One region of the Geobacillus sp. G4 genome, then DNA from elsewhere that is predicted to be linked to it. Evidence: riboswitches for the same ligand, from Rfam matches in the RefSeq annotation. Region 1 holds a riboswitch; the other holds the start of a gene.
The links. A riboswitch is a leader RNA that binds a small molecule or an ion and turns the genes downstream of it on or off. The one in region 1 is predicted to bind S-adenosylmethionine.

Region 2: it holds a riboswitch for S-adenosylmethionine, as region 1 does, so the genes downstream of both, mtnW (2,3-diketo-5-methylthiopentyl-1-phosphate enolase) here and ABS784_RS07880 (methionine ABC transporter ATP-binding protein) in region 1, are expected to answer to the same signal.

The regions. Positions count from the first base shown of each region.
Region 1 covers NZ_JBEPJY010000005.1:70,971-74,175, forward strand. The annotation lists gene ABS784_RS07870 (MetQ/NlpA family ABC transporter substrate-binding protein) at 1-73, opposite strand, end outside; gene ABS784_RS07875 (methionine ABC transporter permease) at 89-757, opposite strand; gene ABS784_RS07880 (methionine ABC transporter ATP-binding protein) at 747-1,775, opposite strand; SAM riboswitch class I at 1,863-1,972, opposite strand; gene ABS784_RS07885 (sterol-binding protein) at 2,046-2,393, opposite strand; gene ABS784_RS07890 (thioredoxin family protein) at 2,544-2,861, opposite strand; gene ABS784_RS07895 (toprim domain-containing protein) at 2,858-3,205, opposite strand, start outside.
Region 2 covers NZ_JBEPJY010000001.1:407,841-411,045, reverse strand. The annotation lists gene ABS784_RS02055 (carbon-nitrogen family hydrolase) at 1-217, opposite strand, end outside; gene ABS784_RS02050 (pyridoxal phosphate-dependent aminotransferase) at 315-1,502, shown strand; SAM riboswitch class I at 1,587-1,695, shown strand; gene mtnW (2,3-diketo-5-methylthiopentyl-1-phosphate enolase) at 1,767-3,008, shown strand; gene mtnX (2-hydroxy-3-keto-5-methylthiopentenyl-1-phosphate phosphatase) at 3,005-3,205, shown strand, end outside.

The DNA of each region.
Region 1 (3,205 bases):
TCTTGTTGCCGCCGCATGCCGCCAAAGCGAGCACGAGAATGGCGGCGAGCAACACACCCAACCATTTCTTCATCAGTTGTTTCCCCCTTTATCGTTTATCGATTTTCGAAGTGACAAAGTCACCGATCAGCTGAATGATAAATACAATGACCAACACCAATACGGTTGCGACAAATGTCACATCGTTATGGTTGCGCTGGAACCCTTCCAAATACGCCAAGTTCCCAAGCCCGCCGGCGCCGATGGCTCCAGCCATCGCTGTATAGCTGACGAGCGACACCGCCGTCACCGTAATGCCGGAGACAAGCGCCGGCAAAGACTCCGGCAGCAGCACTTTCCAAATGATCGTCCACGTTGAGGCGCCCATCGCTTGAGCTGCTTCGATGACGCCTTTATCAATTTCGCGAAGAGCGATTTCGACCATGCGGGCGTAAAACGGCGCGGCCCCAATGACCAAAGCCGGCAGCGCCGCATTGGCGCCAAGCATCGTCCCGACGAGCCATGTTGTAAACGGAATGAGCAAAATGATCAAAATAATAAACGGAATAGAGCGGAAAATGTTCACAAACGCAGCAATCACTGTATTGACAAACCGGTTTTCCCATAGGTTGCCCTTCGCTGTCAAAAATAGAAGCAAGCCAAGAACGATTCCGAGGACGAAAGTGGCCGCCACCGCCACTCCCGTCATATACAGCGTCTCGACCGTCGCCGCCCACATCGTCTCCCATTGCACGTTCGGCAGGAGGTTAGCGAGCATCGTGAATCACCTCCACCGCTACTTGCTGGCGTTGAATATAGTCAAGCGCCCGGTCGATTTCATCCCTCGCCCCGTCGAGGTGCACGAACAGCACCCCATAGGCGCCTTGATGGGTTTGCGAAATTTTCCCTTGCAAAATGTTGACATCGACGGCAAACTGACGCACCACCTCGGTGATGAGCGGCTTTCCGGCTGCCGCGCCGACGAACGTCAGCTGCGCGATCAGCCCGCTCGGGTATTGGCCAAACAAATGAGAAATCGCCTCTTCCGTCTCCTCGGGCTCGATCAGCTGCTTGACGAACCGTTTCGTAATCGGTTGCTGCGGGTTGCGGAACACATGCAGCACTTCGCCTTGCTCGACGATTCGGCCGCTTTCCATCACCGCAACGCGGTCGCAAATTTTGCGGATGACGTGCATTTCATGGGTGATCAGCACAATCGTCAGCCCGAGACGCTTGTTGATGTCAACGAGCAAGTCCAAAATCGCATCGGTCGTCTGCGGGTCCAACGCCGATGTCGCCTCGTCGCACAGCAAGACTTTCGGGTTGTTGGCGAGCGCCCGGGCGATGCCGACCCGCTGCTTTTGCCCGCCGCTCAGCTGCGACGGGTAGGCATCCTCGCGCCCGGAAAGGCCGACAAGCTCGATCAATTCATCCACCCGCTTGTTCCGCTCCTCTTTCGGGACGCCGGCAATTTCAAGCGGAAAGGCAATGTTTTCCCTGACTGTGCGAGACCAAAGCAAGTTGAAATGCTGGAAAATCATCCCGATTTCTTGGCGCGCCTTGCGCAGCTCCCGCCCTTTCACGCGCGTCATATCGCGCCCGGCGACGACCACCCGGCCGCTCGTCGGCTTCTCGAGCCCATTGAGCAAGCGGATGAGCGTGCTTTTCCCAGCGCCGCTGTAGCCGATAATGCCGAAAATTTCTCCTTCGCGAATCTCAAGCGACACATTGTCGACTGCCGTGACCGAACCGTTGGCCGCTTGATAGATTTTCGTCACTTGTTCGAGTGTAATCATCGTTTCACCTTCCTCCCCAAGCGGCAGAGCGCAAAAAGAAAACCTTTCTGCCCGCAGAGAACAGAAAGGTATTGTGCACCATTCCGTCTCTTATCTCTCAAAGCAGGCCGCTTTGTGTGAATTGGCACCATTTCAGCACATGCGCTGACGGTTGCCGGGCTTCATTGGGCACATCCCTCCACCTCTCTTGATAAGAGCGCAACAATCGCCTATTCAATTGACTACGAATGTGATTGTATCATTGTCTGTCGAAGCGTGTCAACATCTTTTTTATCCGACGTCCCGATAAGGCTTGGCCAAATGGAGGAGCGATTCAAGAAGCAAAAGCTGGCGGAAGCTTCCTGACACGTGCACTTCACGCAACCGGACGAGCTGCTGCAGCTTCAGTTCGCCGTTCAGCAGGGACGCGAGCGCCTCTTTGGAACCGCGCACCGTCAATGTTTTCCGTTCATCGTTTTCCATCCCTCTAGCGGCTGATTCCTTGCCGATCAACAGCAAGGCGGTTTCGTCATCGCTTTCAAACCGAACATACAGCTGCTCATCCGGCAAAATCGGCATCAAATGGCGCAACCCTTGCATCCGTTCCACGAATTGCCCGATCAATTCACGCATTTCCATTGCGCATCCTCCCCCATTTTCCTTTGTTTCCTTTATTTCCATTCAAAGGGGGGAGAATCCTTTACAAAAATCTCGACAACCCGTTGACGAACGAGCGCCGTTTTTGTCATTTCCCAAGAAATGTGTCAAACAGCGTCAAAAAAAGGCGAATCATCGGGACGGCAAGCAGGCTTGAATCACTTCGTACAAATACGGAACGGAATGAAAGGCATACCACTTGCCTGCGACCGTTCCGTCCCTAAAAAGAAGCAGGCAAGGGACGCTTTCAATTTTCCACTCGGCCGCCTGCTCGGGGATATAGTTAATGTCTGTTTCGTAAAACGGCAGCGCCGGAAACAACTGCTCCACCACCACAAGCATCCGCCGCGCCAGCTGGCACGTGCCGCACAGCGGGGTATACAAGTAAAGGGCCAGAAGCGGCTCGACTTCCACCACTCGCATGACATCGTTTCGGTCGATCGCTTTCACTCGCCTCTTCCCCTCATGAGCGATTCGATGCGGACGTCGAAACGAGCGCGCAACAGCACTTGCGCCAAGTGCCAAGGCGGAGCGGCCGCCACTTCGCCATACGCCCGGTCAATGTAAAGATGCTCCGCCTCTGGAAACATGCGGCGAAACTGCCGGCGCAATTTTTCTCCCGCCTCATCGGCATCGGCCAAGACGTATACATCGCATCCTTCCAGCTCATCGGCCAGCTCCTCAAGGCGCGCATCACTGATCGTGCCGTTTGTGCAGACGATGACGACTGGTTCGTTCAGCACCGCCGCCACTTTTTGCTTGTCTGATCGCCCTTCGACGATGATCACTTTTTC
Region 2 (3,205 bases), on a different contig from region 1:
CTAGGCGGGAGGCGAACGCTTTCGCCCGTTCGGCGCCTTCGTCGGCAATCTCATCTAGGCGCGTCAAATCGTAGCCGGTCGTCCATAATTCCGGCAGCACGATGATATTCGCGCCGTCCTTGACGGCCGATTCAATGGCGCTTTCCGCGCACCGTTCGTTTTCGTTCGGGTCGCCAAACGCAATATCAAGCTGGAGGCAGGCGATGCGGATCGTCATGAGTTTTCACCTCGAAAAAATTTTGCTTTACATTTTGCTTTTTACGATATATGATGTTGCACTAGAATTTCAAGAATTTTTTAAGAAGGTGTGGGCGATGACGATGGAAATTCCTTTTTCCGAGCTGCTTGAGCAGCTGCCAAAGCAATTTTTCGCCTCGCTTGTCGCAAAAGTCGGGGAGAAAATCAAGGCCGGATGCGACGTGATCAATTTAGGGCAAGGCAACCCGGATCAGCCGACGCCAAAGCATATCGTTGAGGCGATGCAGCGGGCGGCGGCCAATCCGAAATACCATAAATATTCGCCATTTCAAGGCTACTTCTTTTTGAAAGAAGCCATTGCCGCGTTTTACGCGCGTGAATACGGGGTGAACGTCGATCCAGACCGCGAAGTCGCCATTTTGTTCGGCGGCAAGGCCGGGCTTGTCGAGCTGCCGCTTTGCCTCGTCAACCCGGGCGATGTGGTGCTTGTCCCGGACCCGGGCTATCCGGACTATTGGTCGGGGATCGCGCTTGCCCGCGCGCGGATGGAAATGATGCCGCTTGTTGCGGAAAACGGTTTTTTGCCGGACTATGAAGCCATTCCGGCGGCAGTGGCCGACCGAGCGAAGCTCATGTTTTTAAACTATCCGAACAATCCGACCGGTGCGACGGCGACAAAGGAATTTTTCGCGGAGACGGTGGCGTTTGCCGCCAAGCACGGCATTGCCGTCGTGCACGATTTCGCTTATGGAGCGATCGGCTTTGACGGCCGGAAACCGGTCAGCTTCCTGGAAGCCGATGGGGCGAAAGACGTCGGCGTCGAAATTTATACGTTTTCGAAAACATACAATATGGCCGGCTGGCGCGCGGCGTTTGCCGTCGGCAACGAGCGGATCATTCGGGCGCTTGAGCTTTTGCAGGATCATTTGTATGTCAGCTTGTTCGGCGCCATCCAGGAAGCGGCCGCCGCGGCGCTCCTTGGTCCGCAAGATTGTGTCACGGAGTTGGTCGCATTGTATGAGGCGCGCCGCAATGCGTTCATCGCTGCGCTCTGCGAGATCGGTTGGGAAGCGCCGGCGCCATATGGGTCGTTTTTCGCCTGGCTTCCGCTGCCAAAAGGCATATCATCCGCTGAGTTTGCCGACATGCTGCTTGAGCGGGCGCATGTCGCCGTCGCCCCAGGCATCGGGTTCGGCGAGCACGGCGAAGGGTATGTGCGCGTCGGCCTCTTGACCGATGAAGCGCGGCTTCGCGAAGCAGCGGAGCGGATCGGCCGCCTTGGATTGTTCGAAAAAAATTTTTGAAAAATGATTGACAACGCCAATCGGCGATGTCATAATTCAAAGTAAATTTGCCAATTGTTTGACAAGTGCATAAACGAGCAGGCTTTCTTATCAAGAGCAGGCGGAGGGACGAGCCCAATGAAGCCCGGCAACCGGCTTGGCGCGCGCCAAGCACGGTGCTAATTCTTGCAGCGGAAACGCTGAGAGATAAGAAGAGCGCCATGGATGAGTGACGCCTCTTCTTATGAAGAGGCGTTTTTATTTCGAGATTGAGAGGGATGAACGATGAGTGCAGTGATGGCAACGTATTTGCTTCATGATGAAACAGACATTCGGAAAAAGGCGGAAGGGATCGCGCTCGGCTTGACGATCGGCACGTGGACCGACTTGCCGGCGTTGGAGCAGGAGCAGCTTCGCAAACATAAAGGGGAAGTCGTCGCTATTGAAGAGCTTGGCGAGAGCGAGCGGGTAAACGCCTATTTCGGCAAGCGGTTGAAGCGGGCAATCGTCAAAATCGCTTACCCGACCGTCAACTTCAGCGCCAATTTGCCAGCATTGTTGGTGACGACGTTCGGCAAGCTGTCGCTTGACGGGGAAGTGCGGTTGCTTGATTTGGCATTTCCGGAAGAATGGAAGCGGCAGTTTCCGGGGCCGCGCTTTGGCATCGCCGGCATTCGCGACCGAGTCGGGGTGCATAACCGCCCACTGTTGATGAGCATTTTTAAAGGCATGATCGGCCGCGATTTGGCGTACTTGACGTCGGAATTGAAAAAACAGGCGCTCGGCGGCGTTGACCTGGTCAAAGACGATGAAATTTTGTTTGACAGCGAACTTCTTCCGTTTGAAAAGCGGATCACCGAGGGCAAGGCGGCGCTTCAGGAAGTGTACGAACAAACAGGCAAGCGGACGTTGTATGCCGTCAACTTGACCGGCAAAACGTTTGCGTTAAAGGACAAAGCGAAACGAGCCGCCGAGCTTGGCGCTGATGTGCTGTTGTTTAACGTCTTCGCTTATGGGCTTGACGTGTTGCAGGCGTTGCGCGAGGATGGGGAGATTGCGGTGCCGATTATGGCTCACCCGGCGTTCAGCGGCGCTGTTACGCCGTCCGAATTTTATGGGGTGGCGCCTTCGCTTTGGCTTGGAAAGCTTTTGCGGCTCGCCGGCGCCGACTTTGTCCTGTTCCCGTCGCCGTATGGCAGCGTGGCCTTGGAGCGTGAGCAGGCGCTTGGCATCGCAAGGGCGCTCACCGACGACCAAGAGCCGTTTGCCCGGGCGTTTCCGGTGCCGTCGGCCGGCATTCACCCGGGATTGGTGCCGCTCATCATCCGCGATTTCGGCCTTGACACCATCGTCAACGCCGGCGGCGGCATTCACGGCCATCCGGACGGGGCGATCGGGGGCGGCCGGGCGTTTCGCGCGGCGATCGACGCGGTGTTGGCCGGCCGTCCGCTTCGTGAGGCGGCTGCAGAAAACGAAGCGCTGCAAAAAGCGATCGACCGCTGGGGCGTCGTTGAGGTGGAAGCATGACGAAACAGCTTGTTCTCTTTTGTGATTTTGACGGCACCATTACGGAAAACGACAACATCATCGCTATTATGAAACAGTTCGCCACGCCGGAGTGGGAGGCGTTAAAAGACGACATTCTCGCTGAGCGCATTTCCGTTCAGGAAGGAGTGGGGAAGATGTTTTCCCTCCTTCCGTCCACGTTGAAGGATGAAATTGTG